One region of the Alishewanella maricola genome, then DNA from elsewhere that is predicted to be linked to it. Evidence: predicted binding sites of a transcription regulator. Region 1 holds the regulator's gene; each other region holds the start of a gene.

Region 1 (4,823 bases):
CGGTGGCAGCCTTGGTCGCAAGTTATTGTTGCGCTTAGAAGATTTAATGCATAAAGAAAATTTAGTGCCTATCGTACCGCAAGAGGCCAGCATTAAAGATGCCTTATTAGAGATTTCACGCAAAGGGCTCGGCATGACCACCGTAGTCGATGCACAAGGCCGTTTGGCTGGGCTTTTTACAGACGGTGATTTACGACGTATTCTTGATCAACGTATTGATATTCACAGTACCTCAATTGCCAAGGTGATGACGGTCAATTGCATTACGGTTAAAGCAGAAATGCTTGCCGCAGAAGCGTTGAATATTATGCAGCAACGAAAAATTAATGGCCTGATCATTGTTAACGAGCAGCGCGAGCCAATCGGCGCCATGAATATGCACGACTTACTGCGAGCAGGAGTAATGTAACATGGACTTATATCGCCAGTTGTACCAAGCTATCAGTGATACTAACGCCAGCCGCGCGGCTGATATTAAATTACTTATCTGTGATGTCGATGGCGTATTTTCGGATGGGCGCATTTACTTAGGTAATCAAGGTGAAGAGCTAAAAGCCTTTCATACCCGGGATGGCTATGGCATTAAAGCACTGCGCCAAGCGGGCATAGAAGTAGCCGTGATCACAGGGCGACAATCGGCCATTGTGGAGCAGCGTATGAAATCGCTAACGGTGCCCTATATTTATCAAGGGCAAGAAAATAAAACAGCTGCATTTCAAGCGCTGCTCGCTGAACTGCAATTAGATGCCAGCCAAGTCGCTTACATCGGTGATGATTTGGCCGATTGGCAAGTCATGCAACATTGTGGCTTAGCCGTCGCGGTAAAAGATGCACATCCTTATTTGCAAAAGCACGCCCATTTAGCCACGTCATTACCTGGCGGCTTTGGTGCAGTGCGCGAATTATGCGATCTGTTACTGATTGCGCAACAGCGATTTTTACAATTTGATGGCAGCAGCTCATGAGAAAGTTTTTTGTGCTCATCGTCATGTTACTCGTGATAGTCGCGGGCTACCTGTGGTTGAATCCCAGCGTTGAGCAAGTGGATCTGCAAGTGGATCGAGAATTTCAACCGGATTACATTGCTGAAAATGTTACCTTGCGCATCTACGACAATGAGGGCTATATTGCCGATCACGTGCAGGCGCTGAAATTAGAGCATTTTGAACAGCTCGGCTTTACGCAGTTTGATCAACCGCGCTATACCCTGTTTAATAAAGCACATCAGCCTGCTTGGGAAATCAGTAGCTTACAAGGTGTCTGGTTTCCTGAAGATAAGATTATTTTGGAAAACCAAGTGGTTTTGCAAAACAAACAAACCCTAGGTTTAGTAGAACGCGTTGAAACGGCCTCATTACAACTGATGTTGCCTGAAAAAAGTATTCATACGCATGAAATCGTTCAGATCACCGGCGCCGGTTTTTTCATTAAAGGGCAAGGTATGCATGTCGATTTAACAAAAGAAACCATGCAATTGCAAAAGCATTTAGAGACGGTATATTTCAATGAAAATTAATAGCTTAATGATTGTTTTGGCCTTTTTTTCTGCCGTTAGTTTGGCCGCCGAACCGGATCATAAACAGCCCATCTCGGTCGATGCAGATAAAACCTTAGCCTCATTAATTGACAGCATTGCCAGTTATGCCGATAACGTTGTCGTACGTCAGGGGTCCATGTTGATCAAAGCAGACAAACTTGAAGTCGACGCCAGTGCTGGTAAAGGTAAAGAGGTGTTTATTACAACAGGCTCACCGGCGACCTATTCACAAACACTGCAAGGTGATCGTCCTGTAACCGCTCAAGCGAATGAGATCCGATTTGACCGTGCCAGCCGAATTTTAACGTTATCGGGTAATGCCGAAGTGATGCAAAGCGGTAGCTTAGTACGCGGTGCCGTGATCCGTTACAACATTGAATTACAACAATTAAGTGCTGAAGGTGAGCAAAATCGTCGCGTTACCACGATTTTCACCCCAGAAAACAAGGACAATCCATGAAGTTAGTGGTCTCGCACCTCGCCAAAAGCTATAAAAGCCGGCAGGTAGTGAAAGATGTCAGCTTAGAGGTCAATGCAGGGCAAATCGTCGGTTTATTGGGCCCTAACGGTGCAGGTAAAACGACAACCTTTTACATGATTGTTGGCTTAGTTCCCTCGGATAAAGGCACCATTACCCTCAACGAGCAAGATATTACTTTTGCTCCGATCCACCAACGTGCCCGCGCCGGCATTGGTTATTTACCGCAAGAAAGCTCGATTTTTCGTAAATTGACTGTGCATGAAAACTTATTGGCCATTTTGCAAACCCGCAAAGATTTAAGCACGCAACGCCGCGCTGAAATTGCCGATGATTTATTAGAAGAATTTCATATCGGCCATATCCGCAACAGTTTAGGGATGGCGTTATCTGGTGGCGAGCGTCGTCGGGTTGAGATCGCGCGAGCATTAGCCGCTGATCCCGCTTTTATTTTATTAGACGAACCGTTCGCTGGCGTTGACCCGATTTCAGTACTTGATATCAAAAAAATCATTCAACACCTCGCCCAACGTGGCATTGGTGTTCTCATTACTGACCATAATGTGCGTGAAACGTTAGATGTTTGTGAAATCGCTTATATTGTCAGTCATGGCGAACTGATTGCAGCCGGTTCTCCGCAAGATGTTCTAGCAAATCAGCAGGTGCGTGATGTATACCTAGGTGAGCAATTCAGGCTATAGTAAAGAAGATAGAACGCAACTGCGCATTCAGGAGAGAATTACAGGTACATGAAGCCCTCTTTGCAACTCCGCCTAGGACAACAGCTTACCATGACGCCACAACTGCAACAGGCGATACGCCTATTACAGTTGTCCACCATTGAGCTACAGCAAGAAATACAGGAAGCGTTAGACGCGAACCCGTTACTCGAAGGCGATGATGATTTCGAACGTCAGCCAGATGAGGTTGATCACAGTCTTGGCAATATCAATCGCGATACCCTTGACGATCCACGCAACAAAAACTCAGAGCAAAAAGACGCAGCCGATCGCGATACCAGCGATGATCTGAATCAACAAAACATCCAAGAAGATTTACCGCTAGATAATAACTGGGATGATTTAGTCAGTGCCGCCCCTGTTAGCAGTGGCAACATGCCTGATGACGATATGGTGTATCAGGGTGAAACCAGCGATACCCTGCAAGATTATTTACGTTGGCAAATGCAACTCACGCCCTTTTCTGAAATCGACCGGGCTATTGCTGAGATCATTATTGAAGCCATCGATGACAATGGTTTTTTAAGTATCAGCTGCGAAGAGATACTCGACTCACTGCAATCTAACGAGGTCGAGGCCGACGAAGTTGAAGCCGTGATTAAACGCATTCAATTATTTGATCCGGTCGGGGTTGGCGCGCGCTCGGTGCAAGAGTGTTTACTGGTGCAGTTACGGCAGTTTGAGCCAACTACCCCCTATTTAAATGATGCAAAACTCATTATTAGCAACTATACCGAATTTTTAGCGAATAGAGACTTTCGTTCTTTGATGCGCGTGACTAAACTCAAAGAAGAAGAGTTAAAGGAAGTCATGCAGTTGATCCACAGTTTAAATCCACGGCCTGGTGCTGATGTGATTAAACAAGAGCAGCAATATGTTATTCCTGATGTCACGGTGACAAAAGTAAAAGGTCGCTGGCAAGTCGAATTAAACGCTGACGCTATGCCCAAAATACGAATCAATCAGCAATATGCGGCGATGAGCAAAACCGCTAAAAATACCGCTGATACGCAATTTATTCGTTCGCACTTGCAAGAAGCTAAATGGTTTTTAAAGAGCTTAGAAAGCCGAAACGATACTTTACTCAAAGTAGCCAATTGCATTGTGCAGCAACAACAAGCCTTTTTTGAGCATGGTGAAGAAGCCATGAAACCGATGGTATTGAATGATGTTGCAGAAATGGTCGGTATGCATGAGTCGACTATCTCACGCGTCACCACTCATAAATATATGCATACACCACGTGGAATTTTTGAACTTAAGTTCTTTTTCTCCAGTCATGTTAGTACAGAGAGTGGTGGTGAATGTTCTTCCACTGCCATTCGTGCTTTTATTAAAAAATTGGTGGCGGCAGAAAATCCGGCAAAACCGCTAAGTGACAGTAAAATGGCGGAGATTTTGTTAGAACAAGGGATAAACGTGGCTAGGCGAACTATCGCTAAATACCGCGAATCGTTGTTTATTCCGCCGTCAAATCAACGAAAGACCCTGCTGTAAGTGTCTTAACTAAAAGGAAGAGTCTATGCAAATCAATTTAACAGGCCGTCACGTCGAAATTACCGAAGCCTTAAAAGATTATGTCGAGAATAAATTTGCTAAGCTAGAGCGTCATTTCGAGAACATTAATAATGTACATGTCATCTTAAACGTGGAAAAATTACAACAGATTGCCGAAGCTAAAATCCATCTCACCGGTGGCGAAGTGTTTGCGGTGTCTGAGAACGAAAACATGTATGCTGCGATTGACCAGTTAATAGACAAACTCGATCGGCAGGTCATTAAACACAAAGAAAAACTGTCACGACACTAAGACATTATTATGAATTTAAACGCAATGTTAGCGGAGAACTGCACGAAAAGTGCAGTTCTATTTAACAGTAAAAAACGTATCCTCGAATATATCGCCGAACTGGCTCACCAGCAGCTTCCCGAACTATCTGAATACACCATTCTTGAAGCCTTAATGACCCGTGAAAAACTCGGTTCAACCGGCATCGGTGGCGGTATCGCCATTCCTCACGGCAAACTTGACTGCGTAACTCAACCGATTTTGGTGTTTGTGGTCAGT
Region 2 (4,823 bases), on a different contig from region 1:
AAAGGATTTCAGTAGCAGCAAGGTCGCGGTACAGGATGTTTTCGGTAATGGATATTACCAGATGCAGGATAGCATAGGGACAGCATTAGGACATCTTCAGGATGAAGAAAACTCGGCAGGATGAAAGAGTAAGAAAGGATAGCCTTGGATGGCAATATTTCGCTTGCAGCTGCAGGATGCGGCCAAGCAGACAATAATAAGGATAACGCTATTGTCGCGTAATAAGTCATCGGAGATGACGGCAGGATGCACTTTCACACCGCGGATTTTGGTGTGGTATGGACACTGACATGATGTCAGCGAGTAATGGATGCGCTTGCAGGATGCAGCACGGATGCACTTTTCAGTCGATTAAGGAATGATCACTGCAATGGATGCAAAATTGAAACTGGGCCGCATTTGTGCGGCCTTTTTCTTTTATGCTAATGGCCATCTTAACCTATCACTCAGCAGAAATTGTTCGGCTTAGCTTACCCCTTTATGCGCTTTTCAGCGGCCTCATCGCACAACAGGTTCAATCTGCTTTCCCACAGCAATTCCCTTACTTATTGCACTGATGACAGACTGACTATTCACCCTCAGATTGTTGTTTTCAAACGTTGATGGTCCATGCTGTTAAATACGCAACCTTGCAATCCTACTGAGTAAACATGCAGCAATACCCTGCTGCATTAAAGCGCATTTACCTTGTTGATCGCGTTTATTGCACATAAAAAAACCCCGCTGCCAGTAGCAACGGGGTGTCAAATAGGACAAAGGACAAGGATAGACAGAGGTGGGTCACGTTTAGTGTTGCTGGCTAGAAACTAAGTTTACTGACGCCAACAACACAGGCTCTTGGAGGGTGCCACCGACACCCGCCAAACTGCTTACTTTACCGAGGCAACAAACTCAGGGTAAGCTTCAATACCGCACTCTGAAGCATCCACACCTTCATATTCTGCTTCTTCGCTTACACGAATACCCATTACCAATTTCAGGAGGTACCAAACCACCAAGCTTGTAATAAATACCCAAGCAAAGATTGCAAAAGCACCAATTAACTGGCCAACGAAGGTTGCACCTTCTTTACTAAATGGCACAATCATCAGACCGAAGAAACCTACTACGCCATGAACAGAAATAGCACCAACTGGATCATCAATCTTAATTTTGTCTAAAGCGATAATCGAGCCGACCACTAACACACCACCTATGGCACCGAATAACGTTGCCTGTAAAGCCGTTGGTGTAGAAGGTTCAGCCGTGATAGCAACCAAACCTGCAAGAGCACCGTTTAACGCCATCGTTAAATCAGCTTTGCGGAATAAGAGCACCGATAAGGCCAGTGCTGCAATAGCGCCGGAAGCGGCAGCCGCATTGGTATTTAAAAAGACCACGGCAACAGCATTAGCATTACTGATATCCCCCAGTTTTAATACTGAACCACCGTTAAAACCAAACCAACCCATCCACAGTATCAAGGTACCTAAGGTTGCTAAAGGCATGTTCGCACCAGGGATTGCATTCACTTTACCGTCTTTACTATACTTCCCTTTCCGAGCACCTAGTAATAACACTCCCGCTAAGGCTGCCGCAGCACCTGCCATGTGCACAATGCCTGAGCCTGCGAAATCAGAAAAACCAAACTGATCATCCAGATTAATACCGAACATCCCTTCAGCGCCCCAAGTCCAAGATCCATGAACTGGGTAAATAAAGCCCGTCATCACCACCGCGAATGCTAAAAAGGCCCAAAGCTTCATTCGCTCAGCAACAGCACCAGAAACGATAGACATTGCAGTAGCAACAAAGACGACTTGGAAGAAGAAGTCAGATGCGCTAGAGTAAACCGCTGCCCCTGTAAAACCATCTTCACGCTCGGCAAAACTGGTTAAGGTAGCATCAACATCCACAGCGCCGATACCACTTAAGAAAAAGTCACCGCCATACATAAATGCGTAACCGCATATTAGGTACATAATGCAAGCTATGGAGTAAAGGGCCACGTTTTTAGTTAAAATCTCAGTGGTATTTTTGGCGCGCACCAAACCTGCTTCCAGCATTGAAAAACCGGCAGCCATCCACATAACTAAGACACCGCACATTAAAAAGTAGAAGGTATCCATGGCATATTGTAAGTGATAAATTTGTTCTTGCATGTTAATACTCCTTAAATCGCTTCGGCGTCGGTTTCACCCGTCCGAATACGGACGGCTTGTTCGAGGTTGTAAACGAAAATTTTTCCGTCACCTATCCGACCGGTATGAGCCGCTTTTTGAATGGCTTCAAGTAAACGTTCTACCTGATCATCTTGGGTCGCAATTTCCAGTTTTACCTTTGGCAGGAAATCAACCTGATACTCAGCTCCACGATATAATTCGGTGTGGCCTTTCTGCCGACCAAAACCTTTTACTTCTGTCACCGTTAAACCTTCTACACCAATGTCCGCGATGGCTTCACGAACATCATCCAGTTTGAACGGCTTGATGATGGCACAAACAAGCTTCATGATGGTTTTCCTTATCGACTAATTTTTGTGATTGCACCGTTATATAAGAAAACCTTGTGCCAACTTTTATTTATCGATAAAAAACAATAATTTAAGCCTACACCACCAAATTTAAAGCAAAAAAAAGCACCATAATGGTGCATTCATTCCCGTAGACTGTGCAGCTCTCTTCGCTTAACCGCCGCTTAAAAACTGCTGCCAGGCCTGTAGCAGTTTCACTAAATCTTCCAAACCACATTGGGTTTGCATGCCATGATCATCCAGCGATAATGCCTCTTCATCAAGCTCGGCTGAGGTTTGTTGCGGCGTGTCCCCTGCTTCATAAAATAGGGTGTTATGTCTTAAAGTCACCTCGGCATGTTCCACTTCGAGTAGATATTCTTTTCCTTGGAAGCGCAAAGTGTCATAGGCTTTTAATGCCTGCAATTGGCTTAACAGCGGTTGGTAAGCCGAAGCTTGCTGGCCAAATTCGTCCAATAAAAAGCGCGCTAACACATCGTGTTCAGCACTGAGTTTTAAGCTAAATTGCCGGGTGGCCCGATCATAAGTAAAGTCGTATTCCATGCACTATTCCGTTAACACGCAGTGTTAGAGCGCCCACGGCACAAGCCACAGCAGCTAGGCGTACCGTATTTGTTTGAGGCGAAGATTTTACCTGATTTCATGCGGCTTGGTTGGAAAAATAGCAGGTTTTTGCGCTAAGTCAGTTAGTAGCTGCAGTTAGCACAGTACTGATTAAGTCGACAGGATAACCGACACGGCTCAGCAACCTTGTCACCCAGTGCGATGTCAGCCGTGGCTTTGTAGGAATATTACGTATAAAAAAGGCCTGCATTCAGCAGGCCTTGTTAAACAGTTTGCTGACTACACAGCTTGCTGAATAATCACGTTGTCTGCTTTTTTAGTGTATTGCGACATCTTATGGAAGTTCAGGTAACGATAAGTGTCGGCTGCCGTAGCATCGATCTGTTTCGCGTACTCTAAGTATTCCGCTACTGTCGGTAACTTACCGATAATAGAAGCGACCGCCGCTAACTCGGCTGATGCTAAATAAACATTCGCACCCTGACCTAAACGGTTCGGGAAGTTACGAGTAGACGTTGAGACGACTGTCGACTTCTCAGCTACGCGAGCTTGGTTACCCATACACAGTGAGCAACCTGGCATTTCAGTGCGCGCACCGACTTTACCGAAGATACTGTAGTAACCTTCTTCCGTTAACTGTGCTTGGTCCATCTTAGTCGGCGGAGCGATCCATAACCGCGTGGGCAACTGGCCTTTATATTTGTCCAGTAATTTACCCGCAGCACGGAAGTGACCAATGTTGGTCATACAAGAACCGATAAATACTTCATCAATCTTGTCGCCTGCTACTTCAGACAATAAACGCGCATCATCTGGGTCATTTGGTGCACATAGTACCGGCTCTTTAATGTCAGCTAGGTCAATTTCAATTACTTCAGTATATTCTGCATCAGCATCAGCAGACATTAACTGTGGATCTTTCAACCAAGCTTGCATTGCTTGAATACGGCGCTCGATAGTACGAACATCACCATAGCCTTCAGAAATCATCCACTTCAACATCACGATGTTTGATTCAAGATATTCGGCAATCGATTCTTCTGACAACTTGATAGTACAACCGGCAGCAGAACGCTCAGCAGACGCATCTGATAATTCAAAAGCTTGCTCAACCGTTAAGGTTGGTAAGCCTTCAATCTCTAAAATGCGGCCAGAGAAGATGTTCTTCTTACCTTTCTTATCTACCGTTAACAGACCTTTTTGGATCGCTACGTAAGGAATGGCATGTACTAAGTCACGTAAGGTAATGCCTGGCTGCATTTCGCCTTTAAAGCGGACCAATACCGATTCAGGCATATCAAGCGGCATAACACCCGTTGCCGCAGCGAAAGCGACTAAGCCTGAACCCGCTGGGAACGAAATACCAATTGGGAAACGTGTATGCGAATCACCACCCGTACCCACTGTATCCGGCAGTAACATACGGTTTAACCAGCTGTGGATAATACCGTCACCTGGGCGCAGTGCCACACCGCCACGATTCATAATGAAATCTGGCAACGTGTGGTGAGTGTCAACATCAACGGGCTTCGGATACGCAGCCGTGTGACAGAAAGACTGCATAGTTAAATCGGCAGTGAAGCCTAAACACGCTAAGTCTTTTAATTCATCACGCGTCATGGGGCCAGTCGTGTCTTGCGAACCTACGGTGGTCATTTTCGGTTCACAGTAAGTACCAGGACGCACGCCTTTCACGCCGCACGCTTTACCTACCATTTTCTGCGCTAAGGTGAAGCCTTTGCCAGAA
Region 3 (4,823 bases), on a different contig from region 1:
CAAACTTAAATCAATGACCGATATGGTTTGGCCACGAATGTGCGCAATACCACGCACAAACTTGTTGCGTTTGGGCATGCTGGTTAAACGCGGACATTGCAATACCTCACGCACTTTAAACACGTTAATACCATAACGCTGGCGTCCAGCAAGCTTAAACAGCAGCAACTCTAATCGATTCTGACCCACAAGTTGGGTGCGCTGGTTGACGGAATCTAGAATACTGGACATCTGGGTTTCCTTACTTCAGCCTTTAGGCGTGATATTTGCATGACTAGTTCAACTGTCAGAAAATCGGCGTCAATATATGATTCAGGTATGTTATAGCCCTTTGTTAATTAAGCATAGACAAACCCTATGAAAAAGTATGAAAATTTTCGTCATACCACTGCTTTAATTACGTTACTGTGCTTAAGTTTAACGCTTAGTGCATCGGCTTTTGCCGAGCAAAATACCTTAGCAAGCTATAGTCCCGAGCAATTAACGACCCTGACAGAAAATTGGTTAAACGACACCTTAGCCAGCGAACTGTCAGCAGATACTGAGGTAAGCGTGACCCCTTTGGATACTCGGATTGGTGATAAAGAATGTGCTAATGCCCTGCAATTTAGTTTACCGGCAAGCTACAATCCACGCCAAACCACCGTGCAATTAAGCTGTGACAGTCCTGTCGCTTGGCAGTTGTTTATATCAGCTAAGATCACCGAGTATCTTGATTTAGTGGTGATGCGGCAAAATATTTCTCCAGGAACGGTTATCACGGCCGATATGCTCGAAATTGAGCGCCGGGAGCGACGCTTAGTTCGGGGTAATATTGTGCAGCAACCGGCTGAGATTATTGGTAGTAAAAATAAACGCAGTCTGAGTGTTGGTCAAATTATCAACCTTCAGGATCTTTGTCTTGTATGCCGGGGTGATATTGTTACAATAGAAATTAATAATAGCGGTTTATCTGTTACTGCCACTGGCGTGGTTCAGCAAGACGGTACCCTAGGTGCTATAGTTACCGTGAGAAACCAGCAATCTGGGCGCAGTATTCAAGCAGAGGTTGTTGGGGTTAATCAAGTTCAAGTAAAATTTTAGAAAATAAACCTAAAGTTTTTTTTGTAGCGGCCGTTAACCTAAGCATAAGGACTAAAGTTTAGGTGAAGAGGTTCTATTATGGCGATTAATATTAATAACTTGCAAAATACTCCGCAGGTTAAAACAGATAAAAATGATCAACTGGTGCAGCGCCAACAAACTACTGTGCAGCAAAATGTCGGTAGTCAGGCAATGCAAAAGCAAGATTCGGTGTCTATTACACCGCAAGCTCAGCAATTTTCTAAATTGCAAGAAAAGGCCAGTAACAGTAGCGGTATCGATCAAGAGAAAGTCGATAAGATTAAACAGGCTATTGCTGAAGGCAAATACAAAATTAACGTTGAGCAGTTAGCTAAGCGTATCATGCAATTTGAGGGCGATTTATTCGACCGCTAATGAATACAGCAAAAAGCGCCACCCTCACCTGCCTGAACCAACAACAAGCGCATTTATCTGCGCTTTTGTTGTTGCTAGAACATGAGCTTAAAGCGGTTACCGAACGTGATGTACCGCGTTTAAACAACATCATCGAACAAAAAAATACCTTATTGCTACAAATTGAACAAACCGATAAGGCACTTAGCCAATCTGAAGACCTGGCTGAGCAACGCAAACAATCTTGGTTTGATGAGCGTATTGCTGTTTTGGATGATTTATTGGCGCAGTGCAAACAACAAACTGCCGTTAACCAACAGGTTTTAGAACACAGCCAGTTAACGCTAGGTCGATTAAAGCATGAGATTTTATCGGCGAATGGTAAGACCGGCTTAACCTACACCAACAAAGGCAAACCGGCTGTAGATAGTAAAGGCAGTGGCGTAAAAGCCTGATCCAACCCCTATTTATTAAGCAATTATCCGCGCTTAATAGGCCAAACCATCACCACAAATAACGTACACTGCGAATACTTTGCTTCGGCTCGGTATGCTGCAAGGTTGCATACACCTCGGCAAAATCCAGCGATAGCTCGGTAATATAGGTATCTTCAACCGCATAGGTTTTCACTACCCGCGCACCGCGGATCACACCTTGCACTGACGCTTCTAACACATCGTTTTGCGCGACCATGGCACTTAAGGTGTTTTTGCTGTCAATTCTTTGACCATAAACCCGCTCAGCTAATTCTCGATAAGCTTCTAATTTGGAAGCACGCATCGCCATTAACATACGCTGGCTGTCACTCGCACCCGGTTGTGCTGATATTGGCGCAGCACCCAGCGCCGTGATCACCGGGAAAGCCAGTGGCGTTTCTTGTTGATATTCAATATGTCTATCAGCCAATTGGCCACAAGCTGCTGTTAATGTTGTAAGGATCACAACTACGCTTAAGCTCTTAATCATAATAACCCATCCTGTCACGGCAGCGGGCGCTGCCTAAGCCAACGCTTTTCTGATATCAAAACTTAAGCAAAATTCACGCCAGTCATTACAAATATCCAGTTCGGCACATTATTTGCTTGTACCTTAGTAGTAGATACGTTGTAACGCCGGTGCTTAGCTTACGCTAAACAAACAACCCGATAGGCGTTTACACCTAATCAATAAATTCAGCGATGGCAGACTATGAGAATACGCATTCTATCCACCCTCTTGTTCGGGCTTGCCGCTTTAAGCCAAAGCAGTTCGCTTTTCGCCAACTGGTATGAAGCCACCGGGCAAGCCAGTATCGAACGTGGCGATTTAGATAGCGCGCGTCGAGCAGCCATTGAAGATGCACTGCAACGCGCCACCTTATTTGCAGGGGCAAAGTTAGAAAGCCATCAACAGGTAGTGCAAGGGATCTTGCAACATCACTCGGTTACGCTTAGCACGAGCGCGGAGCTGCGACAAGTACAGCTACTGTCAGAAACGCACAGCCAACAACAGGTGTTTATTACGCTAAAAGCCCATATCTTGCCGATGGCCAAAAGCTGTGCGGCTAATTTTCGAAACCCATTATTGGTCACCCAAGTGCATTTAGATGCGCGGCAAGACGCCATTTATGGCCAGTTGTTTGAACTAGGTGAACACAGTACACGACAGCTGTCGCGCCATTTGCGTGACTTTGGCCCAGGCTTAGCATTACAAGTACGTGACGAACCCATCGCGCAATCTCAATTAACCGCCAATGTTGCCGATCAGTTTTTTGCAGAAGGCCAACAATTTATTTTATTCGCCACCATTCAAGATTTATCACTTGGCGCTAAAACCAGCAAATTTTGGCAAAGCAGCCAACGCGAACGCTTCTTTACTTTAGAAGTGGTGTTGTTTGATACCTATGAGCGACGAGTGCGTTACCAACAAGAATACCGCACCAGCAGTTTTTGGCCAGATCAAGATAACTCAACACCCAGTAGCCACAGTGTGGCATTTTGGCGCATGCCCTATGGCCAAAAGATTGATCAAGTACTCCGTACCGTGGCACAAGATATCCAAGAACAAACCCAATGCCAACCGTTGTTAGCGCAAATTCGCCAAGTAAAACAACAACACATTCAGCTTGGTTTAGGCAGTAGCCATGGTTTAAAAGTGGGTGATCAGGTTAATTTAATTCAAGTTCAGCGCGATCCGCAGCAAGCCGAACTGCGGCGTTTACTTGATAGCCCTGTGCAACTCACCATTACCGATATTACCCCAGAAGGCGCATGGGCCGCCTCGCCGAGCCAACAATTGTTAAATCATATTCAACCGGGTGATATTGTTAGCTTTCAAAGCCGATAGCCTTTATCAAGGCTGCTTACTGAGTGATGAAACAACAGCGTAAGCGGTCGCAAGGTAATATTCACTTCAAGGTCTTATTCTGCTAAACTCTGCGCCCTGTTGCCTCATAGTTAAATGGATATAACGGCCCCCTCCTAAGGGGCAATTGCAGGTTCGATTCCTGCTGGGGCAGCCAAGAGAGTGTTTATCAAGGCTCGCAAATGTTCACGAAACCCGCAAATATCAAGGCCTGCAAACCATTTTATTGTTCACGTTTGTTCATGTTAATACGCGAACATTCGGTTTTTTTGATAACACAGGTGATAACACCTCCGTTCTGTGTTATCAAGCTGTGTTATCAAAGGGGATAAAATCGCAATAAAACAAAGTCTTTGATCGACACCGAAACACGTTCAGCGAAGCCAAAAGATAAGCTTTTTTTCGCTATATGATGGTTTTAGTTTTAGTTTTAGTTTTAGTTTTAGTTTTAGTTTTAGTTTTAGTTTTCATAACATCATAAGAACATACAGTAAGCTTTTAAACATTAAGCTACTTTAGCCACGATATCTGCATCAAAAATGGTTTCACCCCTTCTGAACGTCCATTTTAACCACTCAAAACGCTACTTATTTTCACAAAATAATTCTAGACATAAACCAGAAAAAAACCAAATAATTAATGATTAATGGTAATACTTTACACATCTCACATTTTTATGTAGGTTTAATTTTTATACTTAAAAGGATTTATAATGAAAAAAATAAGCTTTATTTCGACATTTTGCATACTTGTATTTGCCCAACTTAGCACAGCATCTGCAACAACATTTATAAAAGGTTATGCCTGCGACAATTGCTCATTACAGCAAGCTGAAAATATTGCTCGAACACGCGGTGCTCCATTGGTTAATTGTGTACCAACTGGCAATAATGATGTGATAAGCATTGATGAACATACTTGTTATAGCTCGCCCCAAAAATTTATTATCTTTGATTTAGCTACAAATACGACCTATCCATTTCAAATGTCTCACAGCAACCAAGGTAGTTCAAACTGGGATT

What was found. Region 1 encodes sigma-54, which starts transcription at its own class of promoters, with help from an activator protein. Its sites were predicted from a motif close to GTTGGCACGNNNNTNGNNT; they were not measured.
Region 2: a site for sigma-54 is predicted at 2,537-2,555, ahead of glnK (P-II family nitrogen regulator). Genes of this name have one in related genera too.
Region 3: a site for sigma-54 is predicted at 2,524-2,542, ahead of JAO78_RS12975 (flagellar assembly protein T N-terminal domain-containing protein). Genes of this name have one in related genera too.

Annotation. Positions count from the first base shown of each region.
Region 1 covers NZ_JAEINI020000001.1:61,422-66,244, reverse strand. The annotation lists gene JAO78_RS00335 (KpsF/GutQ family sugar-phosphate isomerase) at 1-409, shown strand, start outside; gene kdsC (3-deoxy-manno-octulosonate-8-phosphatase KdsC) at 411-965, shown strand; gene lptC (LPS export ABC transporter periplasmic protein LptC) at 962-1,516, shown strand; gene lptA (lipopolysaccharide transport periplasmic protein LptA) at 1,506-1,997, shown strand; gene lptB (LPS export ABC transporter ATP-binding protein) at 1,994-2,716, shown strand; gene JAO78_RS00310 (RNA polymerase factor sigma-54) at 2,765-4,252, shown strand; gene hpf (ribosome hibernation promoting factor) at 4,278-4,565, shown strand; gene ptsN (PTS IIA-like nitrogen regulatory protein PtsN) at 4,572-4,823, shown strand, end outside.
Region 2 covers NZ_JAEINI020000011.1:100,631-105,453, reverse strand. The annotation lists gene JAO78_RS13970 (ammonium transporter) at 870-2,141, opposite strand; gene glnK (P-II family nitrogen regulator) at 2,153-2,491, opposite strand; gene JAO78_RS13960 (YacL family protein) at 2,666-3,055, opposite strand; gene acnB (bifunctional aconitate hydratase 2/2-methylisocitrate dehydratase) at 3,356-4,823, opposite strand, start outside.
Region 3 covers NZ_JAEINI020000010.1:1,147-5,969, reverse strand. The annotation lists gene JAO78_RS13000 (chemotaxis protein) at 1-231, opposite strand, end outside; gene flgA (flagellar basal body P-ring formation chaperone FlgA) at 358-1,083, shown strand; gene flgM (flagellar biosynthesis anti-sigma factor FlgM) at 1,162-1,479, shown strand; gene flgN (flagellar export chaperone FlgN) at 1,479-1,913, shown strand; gene JAO78_RS12980 (LPP20 family lipoprotein) at 1,963-2,424, opposite strand; gene JAO78_RS12975 (flagellar assembly protein T N-terminal domain-containing protein) at 2,647-3,783, shown strand; tRNA gene JAO78_RS12970 (tRNA-Arg) at 3,884-3,958, shown strand; gene JAO78_RS12965 (hypothetical protein) at 4,514-4,823, shown strand, end outside.